Regions from separate parts of the Kribbella sp. NPDC023972 genome, predicted to be linked through region 1. Evidence: predicted binding sites of a transcription regulator. Region 1 holds the regulator's gene; each other region holds the start of a gene.
What was found. The regulator HrcA, encoded in region 1, represses chaperone genes, less so after heat shock. The targets are predictions, from matches to a motif close to TTGGCACTCGNNNNNNNCGAGTGCCAA.
Positions count from the first base shown of each region.

Region 1 (3,274 bases):
ATCCGCGCCCTGTCGTCGGACGACCTCTATGCCGCGGACGACGTCGACATCGTGCTCAACCTGACCATCCCGGCCGCGCACGCGGCGGTGCATCAGGCGGCGATGGAGGCGGGCAAGCATGTGTACGGCGAGAAGCCGCTGGCCGTGGACCGCGCCGAGGCCGAGCCACTGCTGAAGTACGCAGCCGCCAACAACCTGCGCATCGGCTGCGCGCCCGACACCGTGCTCGGCACCGGCACCCAGACCGCCCGTGCCGCCATCGACCGCGGCGACATCGGCGTACCGACCGCAGCGACCGCGTCCTTCGTGACGCCCGGCCACGAGCTGTGGCACCCGGCGCCTGAGTTCTACTACCAGCCCGGCGGCGGTCCGGTCCTCGACATGGGCCCGTACTACGTGACGAGCCTGGTCACCCTTCTTGGTCCGGTACGGCGAGTCACCGCACGCGCAGGTCAGTCGCAGCAGCAGCGGAAGATCCACACGGGTCCACGAGCCGGTGAGACCTTCCCGGTCGTGGTGCCGACGCATGTGACCGGCGTACTGGAGCACGAGTCGGGTGCGCTGACCACACTGCTGATGTCGTTCGACGTGTGGGCCGCCCGGCTGCCGCGGATCGAGGTGCACGGGACCGAGGGCAGCCTGTCGGTGCCGGACCCGAACGGCTTCGACGGCAAGGTCGAGATCGCGACGGCCACGAACCGTGACTGGATCGAACTCCCCGTAGCCGGCGGGTACGCCGGAGCCGGCCGAGGTGTCGGCGTTGCGGACATGGCCCGCGCGATCCGGTCGGGCGAGCCGCACCGGGCCGACGGCGCGCTCGCTTACCACGTGCTCGACGTACTCGAGTCCGTGCTGGAGGCGGCCGCCCAGGACCAGCCGGTGGACGTGGCGAGTACGGTCGACCGGCCCGCCGCCGTACCGTTGGGGGCGTCTCCCGACCTCGCCTGAGACCGCGTGAGATCCGTCCCACGCCGTGATCTGGCACTGGCGGCTACTACGGCTCGGTAGACTGGCACTCGAATGAGCTGAGTGCCAAGTGGTCGACGCCGGAGAGAGGGTGGTGCGCGTGCTGGACGAACGCAAGCTGGATGTTCTCCGCGCCATCGTCGAGGACTACGTGGCGACTCACGAGCCGGTCGGTTCCAAGACGCTGGTGGACCGGCACAACCTCGGGGTGTCGCCGGCGACCGTCCGCAACGACATGGCCGCGCTGGAGGAGGAGGGGTACATCACCCAGCCGCACACCAGCGCCGGCCGGATCCCGACCGATGCGGGGTACCGGCTGTTCGTGGACAAACTCAGCACGGTCAAGACGCTGTCCCCGGCCGAGAAGAAGGCGATCACCTCCTTCCTGGCCGGCGCGGTCGACCTGGACGACGTCGTCCGCCGTACTGTCCGGCTGCTCGCCCAGATCACCCGCCAGGTCGCGATCGTGCAGTACCCGTCGCTGAACCGGTCGCACGTGCGGCACGTCGAGGTGGTCACGATGACCCCGCGGCGACTGCTGCTCGTGCTGATCACCAGCGCCGGTCGGGTCGAGCAGCGGATCGTGGAGCCGCCGCACGACGTCGATGAGCAACTGATCGCCGACCTGCGGTCCCGGCTGAACACCGCGCTGGCCGGGCAGCGGCTGACCGAGGCGGCCACGTCGCTGGCCGCCGTCCCCGAGACGTTCGCGCCCGCCGACCGCCAGCTGGTGGCGGCGATCGTGACGACGTTGCTGGAGGCGTTCACCGACGAGGTCGGCGAGCAGCGGATCGCGGTCGGCGGCGCGGCCAACCTGACCCGGTACGGCGACGACTTCGAGCGCAACGTGAAGCCGGTGCTGGAGGCGCTCGAGGAGCACGTCATCCTGCTCAAGCTGCTCGGCGAAGCGACCAACCCGCAGACCCTGACGGTCCGCATCGGGCACGAGAACCCGTACGAGGAACTGGCCACCACCTCGGTGGTCGCGACCGGGTACGGGTCCAAGTCGGAGGCGCTGGCCACGCTCGGCATCGTCGGCCCGACCCATATGGACTATCCGAGCACGATGGGCGCCGTACGGGCCGTCGCGCGCTACGTCAGCCAGATCCTGGCTGATTCCTGACACCACCAACCCCTGGTCTGGAGTATGAGCACCGATTACTACGCCGTCCTGGGCGTCAGCCGTGACGCGACACCGGACGAGATCAAGAAGGCGTACCGGAAGCTGGCCCGTCAGTACCACCCGGACGTGAACGACTCCGAGGACGCGCACCACAAGTTCCAGGAGATCGGCCGCGCCTTCCAGGTGCTGAGCGACCCGCAGAAGCGGCAGCTGCACGATCTCGGCGGTGACCCGTTCGCCACCGGCGCGGGAGCCGGGCCTGGCGGGTTCGGGCAGGCCTTCACCTTCACCGACATCATGGACGCCTTCTTCGGCCAGACCGGCGGGGCCACCCGCGGGCCGCGGCCGCGGACCAGACGCGGGCAGGACGCGCTGATCCCGTTGCGGATCGACCTGGCCGAGGCGGCCTTCGGGACGACCCGGGAGCTGAAGGTCGACACCGCCGTACTGTGTCCGACCTGTTCGGGTTCCGGTGCGGCGGCCGGCTCGGAGCCGGTCACCTGCGACATCTGCCATGGCCGCGGCGAGGTCACCCACACCCAGCGTTCGTTCCTCGGCGAGGTGCGGACGATGCGGCCGTGCCCGAACTGCCGCGGCTTCGGCACGATCATCCCGAACCCGTGCGTCGAGTGCTCCGGCGACGGCCGGGTCCGCTCCCGCCGTACCGTCACCGTGAAGATCCCCGGCGGCGTCGACACCGGCACCCGGGTCCAGCTGTCCGGCCAGGGTGAGGTCGGCCCCGGCGGTGGCCCGGCCGGCGACCTGTACGTCGAGATCGAGGTCGAGCCGCACGACATCTTCACCCGCAACGGCGACGACCTGCACTGCACGGTCACCCTGCCGATGACGGCGGCGGCGCTCGGTACGACGATCGACCTGCCGACGCTCGAGGGCGAGACCATGCCGCTGGAGATCCGGCCGGGCACGCAGTCCGGTGCGGCGATGACGCTGACGGCGCGTGGTGTCCCGCGGCTGCGGCACGCGGGGCGTGGTGACCTGATCGTCCAGGTGATCGTCGAGACCCCGACCAAGCTGGACGACACGCAGGCCGACCTGCTCAGGCAGCTGGCCGGCATCCGAGGCGAGGAACGCCCCCAGGGCCAGGTCCAAGCCACCCACAAGAGCGTCTTCGGCCGCCTCCGAGACGCCTTCGGCGCGCACTGACTGCGCGGCGATGGGACTCGC
Region 1 covers NZ_JBEZZH010000001.1:970,705-973,978, reverse strand. Annotated here, with positions in the region: gene AB0F43_RS04400 (Gfo/Idh/MocA family oxidoreductase) at 1-948, shown strand, start outside; gene hrcA (heat-inducible transcriptional repressor HrcA) at 1,067-2,089, shown strand; gene dnaJ (molecular chaperone DnaJ) at 2,114-3,253, shown strand; gene AB0F43_RS04385 (16S rRNA (uracil(1498)-N(3))-methyltransferase) at 3,264-3,274, shown strand, end outside.

Region 2 (3,274 bases), on a different contig from region 1:
CCGGCGACGATGCCCTCCTCGATCGCGGCCCGGGTCGCGGACACCGCGTCCTCGATCCGGTGCTTCTTCTCCTTCAGCTCGACCTCGGTGGCCGCGCCGACCTTGATCACGCAGACGCCGCCGGCCAGCTTGGCCAGCCGCTCCTGCAGCTTCTCGCGGTCCCAGTCGGAGTCGGTGCGCTCGATCTCGGCCTTGATCTGGTTGACCCGGGCCTCGATGTCGTCGGCCTTGCCGGCGCCCTCGACGACCGTGGTGTTGTCCTTGGTGACCACGATCCGGCGAGCGGTACCGAGCACCTCCAGACCGACCTGGTCGAGCTTGAGGCCGACCTCGGGGGCGACGACCTGCGCGCCGGTCAGCGCGGCCAGGTCCTCCAGCATCGCCTTGCGGCGGTCACCGAAGCCCGGCGCCTTGACGGCGACGGAGGTGAAGTTGCCGCGGATCTTGTTCACCACCAGGGTGGACAGCGCCTCGGCCTCGACGTCCTCGGCGATGATCAGCAGCGTCTTGCCGGACTGCACGACCTTCTCCAGCAGCGGCAGCAGGTCCGCGATCGCGGAGATCTTGCCCTGGTGGATCAGGATGTACGGGTCCTCCAGCACCGCCTCGCCGGCCTCGGCGTCGGTGATGAAGTACGGCGAGATGAAGCCCTTGTCGAACTGCATGCCCTCGGTGAACTCGAGCTCGGTCCCGAAGGTGTTCGACTCCTCGACGGTGATCACACCGTCCTTGCCGACCTTGTCGAACGCGTCCGCGATCAGGTTGCCGATCTCGGCGTCCCGGGCGGAGATGGTGGCGACGTGGGCCATGTCGCCCTTGTCGTCCACCGGCCGGGCGGTCTCGACCAGCTTGACCGACACGGCCTCGACGGCCGCCTCGATACCCTTCTTCAGGCCCATCGGGTTGACCCCGGCCGCGACGGCCCGCAGGCCCTCGTGCACCAGCGCCTGCGCCAGCACCGTCGCGGTGGTGGTGCCGTCACCGGCGATGTCGTTGGTCTTGGTGGCGACCTCCTTGGTCAGCTGCGCACCAAGGTTCTCGAACGGGTCGTCCAACTCGACCTCACGGGCGACGGTGACACCGTCGTTGGTGATGGTCGGAGCGCCCCACTTCTTGTCCAGGACGACGTAGCGGCCCTTCGGCCCCAGCGTCACCTTCACCGTGTTCGCGAGCTTGTCGACGCCGCGCTCCAGCGCGCGCCGCGCGTTCTCGTCGAACTCGAGGATCTTCGGCATGGAAAAACCAGTCCCTCTCTGAATGTTTCTTCGTTGCAGTCAGCCGGTTCGGGTCCACCGCCTGTCCCTGGCCGTACCACCGGCGCGAGTACTTTCCCTGGCCGCGCGGGGGGATCCCCACAGCGGCCGGTCAGGCACTCACCGGCCCCAGCCGGCGCGCACGCCGTCCGGGTGTCGGGTGGCACTCTCGCCACCCACTCCCGGCCGGCCCGAACACCTGCCGGACCCGGTCGCTCCGGATCATCCCGGGTGCCGGATCGACTCCGCCCCGGCGCCGGTGGGCGGCACCGGGGCGGTGTCAGTCAGGAACAGCGGGGGATCGTCACTTGCTGACGACTGCGAGGATGTCGCGGGCGCCCAGGATCAGGTAGTCCTGGCCGTCGTACTTGACCTCGGTGCCGCCGTACTTGGAGTAGATGACCTTGTCACCGACGGCGACGTCCAGCGGGACGCGGTTGCCGTTGTCGTCGATCCGGCCCGGACCGACGGCGAGGATCTCGCCCTCCTGCGGCTTCTCCTTGGCGGTGTCCGGGATCACCAGGCCGGACTTCGTGGTCTGCTCGGCTTCGAGCGGCGCGACGAGGACGCGGTCCTCGAGCGGCTTGATCGTGACCGACACTTGCTGACCTCCACGGTCGATTCGCTTGTCTGTGCTTCAGGGTGGTCGCGCTCCCCTGCCGTCGCGGGGGTCAGAGGGCCGGACCGCTGGCACCCTCCACCGGAGAGTGCCAACACCGAATCTAGGCCGCGATTAGCACTCGGTCAACTCGAGTGCCAAGGTTTCGCCCGCCGGCCTCGACGACCGCCACGGCGGCGACCGGCTCAGGCCGGGCGCAGGGTGACCAGGCAAGCGCGGATTGTGGTCAAACACTGGGCCTATCCGGGGCCGACATGGGACCGTTCTGGATGTACGGCGTCCCGGCCGCCCGGGACCGGGTGCCCGAGGAGAGACCATGGCCTTCAGCTTTCCCTCTTTGCCCACACTGTCCGGCCGCACCGTCGCGGTCCTGGCCGCAGCCGGCGCGCTCGCGGTAGGAGCGATCGCCGCAGGTGCCGCCAAGGACGAGCCCGCCACCACTCCGACTGCGGACGCACCAGCCGTTGCGCCTCCGCCGCAGGCCGCAACCGCGGACATCGTCAGCGCGAGGACTGCCACTGGGGCCGCGGCTCTACCGCAGTGTCGGTCGGCCATGCTCGTGCCGGTCAACCGGACCTGGGGCATCCCGATGCCGTCCGTGTACGGCAGCGCCACCACCTACTGCAACCTGATGTACGGCGACGACCCGCACCGCGGCTCCACGGTCTACGGCGACCCGGACACCGCCATCCGCGTCCTCCAGCGGAACCTCAACTTCTGCTACGGCACCAAGCTCGCAATCGACGGCGTCTACGGCAGCAACACCCGCGCGGTCGTCAGGATGGTCCAGCGCAGGCACAAGCTCGTGGCGGACGGCGTCTACGGCCCGAAGACCCGCTCAGCCATGAACTGGCGGCTCTACTCGATGGCCACCCGAAGCTGGAGCAAGGGCTGCTCCAGTCCCCTCTAAAGTGGCGGGGTGACAGTCACCGGCTTGCTGGACGGCCCTGGCGCGGACCTTCTCGCCAATGCCTGCGCGAACTACCAGCCGGGCCAGGAACTCCAGTTGGTCGAGAAGCTTCGCCGCCAGTACGACGCCGCACTCGTGACCGCTGCGGTCACCCAGGCGTCACTGCGCCACCGGGCCGTCGCCAAGTTCGGTCCGGACGCGGCCCGGATGTACTTCACGCCGGACGGCTTGGAGCAGGCGACCCGAAGTACTGTCGGCTCGCACCGCGCGCAGCGGATCGCAGCAACGCTGCCAGGCGGCAGTGTGGTCGATCTGGGTTGCGGCATCGGCGGCGACCTCATCAGCGCCGCACGCGCCGGCCTGCGGGTGACGGGTGTCGAACGCGACCCAGCCACCGCTGACGCGGCCCGGGCCAACCTGGCTGCACTCGACCTGCCGGGTGAGGTCGTCGTCGGCGACGCCGAGTCCTTCGACCTCACACCGTACGACGTC
Region 2 covers NZ_JBEZZH010000013.1:144,227-147,500, forward strand. Annotated here, with positions in the region: gene groL (chaperonin GroEL) at 1-1,235, opposite strand, end outside; gene groES (co-chaperone GroES) at 1,558-1,854, opposite strand; gene AB0F43_RS35030 (peptidoglycan-binding domain-containing protein) at 2,189-2,782, shown strand; gene AB0F43_RS35035 (methyltransferase domain-containing protein) at 2,792-3,274, shown strand, end outside.
Region 2: a site for HrcA is predicted at 1,987-2,013, ahead of groES (co-chaperone GroES). Genes of this name have one in related genera too.

Region 3 (3,274 bases), on a different contig from region 1:
GGTGGCGATCAGGTCGACGTACTCGCCGGTCGCGGCGTTCAGGCCGTGGCCGTTCTCGAGGTTGCGGACCTTCTCCACCACGACGCCGCCCTCGAGGCCGGCGTTCACGGCGATCTGCTTCAGCGGGGCCTCGACGGCGTGACGCACGATCTGCGCACCGGTCGCCTCGTCACCCTCGAGCTCCAGCTTCTCGAACGCCGCCACGGACGCCTGCAGCAGAGCCACGCCACCACCGGCGACGATGCCCTCCTCGACGGCCGCCTTCGCGTTGCGAACGGCGTCCTCGATGCGGTGCTTGCGCTCCTTCAGCTCGACCTCGGTGGCCGCGCCGACCTTGATCACCGCAACACCGCCGGCCAGCTTGGCCAGCCGCTCCTGCAGCTTCTCGCGGTCGTAGTCGGAGTCCGACTTCTCGATCTCGGCGCGGATCTGGTTGACCCGGCCGGCGATCTGGTCCGCGTCGCCCTCGCCCTCGACGATGGTCGTCTCGTCCTTGGTGACGACGATCTTGCGGGCCTGGCCGAGCAGCTCCAGGTCGACGGAGTCGAGCTTGAGGCCGACCTCCTCGGAGATCACCTCGCCGCCGGTGAGGACGGCGATGTCGACCAGCATGGCCTTGCGGCGATCACCGAAGCCCGGCGCCTTGACGGCGACGGCCTTGAAGGTGCCCTTGATCTTGTTGACAACCAGGGTGGCCAGGGCCTCGCCCTCGATGTCCTCGGCGATGATGGCCAGCGGCTTGCCGGTCTGCATCACCTTCTCCAGCACCGGGACCAGGTCCTTGATGCTGGAGATCTTGCTGTTCACGATCAGGATGTACGGGTCGTCGAGGACCGCTTCCATCCGCTCGGTGTCGGTCACGAAGTACGGCGAGATGTAGCCCTTGTCGAAGCGCATACCCTCGGTGAGCTCGAGCTCGAGGCCGAAGGTGTTGCTCTCCTCGACGGTGATGACGCCTTCCTTGCCGACCTTGTCCATCGCCTCGGCGATGATCTGGCCGACCTGGTTGTCGGCAGCAGAAATGGACGCGGTCGCCGCGATCTGCTCCCGGGTCTCCACCGGCTTGGCCAGCGACAGCAGCTGCTCGCTGATCGCCTCGGTCGCCTTCTCGATGCCCTTCTTCAGGCTCATCGGGTTGGCGCCGGCCGCGACGTTGCGCAGACCCTCGCGGACGAGAGCCTGGGCCAGCACGGTGGCGGTGGTGGTGCCGTCACCTGCGACGTCGTCGGTCTTCTTCGCAACTTCCTTGACGAGCTCGGCCCCGATCTTCTCGTACGGGTCCTCGAGCTCGATCTCCTTGGCGATGGAGACACCGTCGTTGGTGATCGTGGGGGCGCCCCACTTCTTCTCCAGGACGACGTTGCGGCCCTTCGGGCCAAGCGTCACCTTGACGGCGTCGGCGAGGGTGTTCATACCCCGCTCGAGGCCGCGGCGCGCCTCTTCATTGAAAGAAATCAGCTTGGGCATTCTCCGCGAGTCCTCCCGCGTCGAGTCTTTGTGGTTCAGCCGGCCGGGATGCCCGCGACGGACGGCACCGGCATCGCGGCGCTCACGTCCCGCCACGCTTCCGGCACCTCATCGAGGCCGTCTTCTGTCACACTCCGCAGGCACGAGCCTTATCACTCTCACCCGTGGAGTGCTAACCAAGTATTAGCACTCGCCCCCAACGAGTGCAAGCCAGCCCTCGCTACCGTAGGTCCATGGTGGACGTGCGAGCGGCCGGCCCGGACTCATGGGCCGACGTTGCCGCGGTGATGGGCAAGCGCGGCGACCCGGCGCGCTGCTTCTGTCAGTACTTCCGTCGGCGCGGGAAGGAGTGGGACACCGCGACCCGTGAGAGCAACCGCCGAGCCTTGCGTAACCAGGTCTGCCACGGTGACATTCCGCCCGGTGTCCTGGCGCACGACGACGGCGCACCGGTCGGCTGGTGCGCCGTCTCACCGCGTACGTCGTACCCGCGAGTGGTCGCCTCACCCAATTGGCGCACCGACCAGCCCGACGCCTGGGTGATCACGTGCTTCGTCGTACCCGTCGGCCACCGCCGCCAGGGCCTGGCCGGCGAGCTCGCGCTCGGCGCGGTCGACCTCGCCCAGTCGTACGGCGCTCAGACGGTGGAGGGCTGCGCGGTCGACACCTCGATCGCCGACCGCATGTCCTCAGCCGACCTCTACCGCGGCCCTCTCTCCGTCTTCCTCAGCGCCGGCTTCACCGAGGTCAGCCGGACCAACCCCCGCTGGGTCCTCGTCCGCAAGCAGCTCGGCTAGACCGTCGCGACGAGCCGTACCGGAACGAGGCTCGGGTCAGATCAAGCGTCCAGGCGGGCGATGAGGTACTTCGGGGCGGTCAGGCGCCAGGCCTCGGTGACGAGCTCGCGGAGCTCCTCGTCGTCGGCCGCGGCGATGTCGACGTCGAGCCAGGCGAAACGGCCGGACGCCCAGGACGGTGAGAACACCTCCGGGTCCTCGGCCACCAACGCCTCCTGCTCCTCCCGCAGCGACTTGAGCAGCAGCCTGGTCTCGTCCGCCGACAGGTACGCGAAGCTTTTGTTCCGCACCTTGAAGACCGGCTGCCCCGCCCAGCCCTCGTGTTCCTCCACCCCCGGCAGCCCGAGCACGACCTTCGTCAGTACGTCGACGTCCATCCCCCGACCGTAGGCGGCGCCACCGACAATCCTCGACCCCGGCCGGGCGAATCCTGCCGAAAGTCGTACGGGTCCCGGGATCAGGGATCCAGGGGTCGGATCAGGGGTGGGTCGGTACCGATCCTGATGTGGTGAGAGCCCCGCAGGCAGGACAGTAGAGACATGACGAACTCCAACGCACCGTTCTCCAACCTGTCCGGCAAGGTCCTCCGTCGTTCCCGCGACCAGCGGATGCTCACGGGTGTCTCCGGCGGCATCGCGGAGTACCTGAACATCGACGTGACCCTGGTCCGCCTCGGCATCGTCGGTCTCACCCTGCTCACCGGCGGCACCGCCCTGATCGGCTACGTGGTCGCCTGGATCGTGATCCCGGAGTCCGACGGCAAGGCCGTCTGGCAGAACGTCCAGCAGTCGGTGAACCAGCCCTCGACCCCCGAGGCCGACATCGCCTCCCGCATCTACGACGACACCAACAACAAGCCCCCGGCGGCGTGACCGACGCAGCAGCAGGGTGACCCGCTCCCACGAGCCCTCACCCTGCTGCCCGGGGCTGGCCCGCGTCGCCGCTTACCTGCTCTCCGCGATCCTCCTACTGGCGCCCTTGCTCGCGCTGGCGGCGGGCATCGCACTCTT
Region 3 covers NZ_JBEZZH010000013.1:100,244-103,517, forward strand. Annotated here, with positions in the region: gene groL (chaperonin GroEL) at 1-1,467, opposite strand, end outside; gene AB0F43_RS34825 (GNAT family N-acetyltransferase) at 1,701-2,264, shown strand; gene AB0F43_RS34830 (MmcQ/YjbR family DNA-binding protein) at 2,306-2,641, opposite strand; gene AB0F43_RS34835 (PspC domain-containing protein) at 2,804-3,136, shown strand; gene AB0F43_RS34840 (M48 family metallopeptidase) at 3,153-3,274, shown strand, end outside.
Region 3: a site for HrcA is predicted at 1,651-1,677, ahead of groL (chaperonin GroEL). Genes of this name have one in related genera too.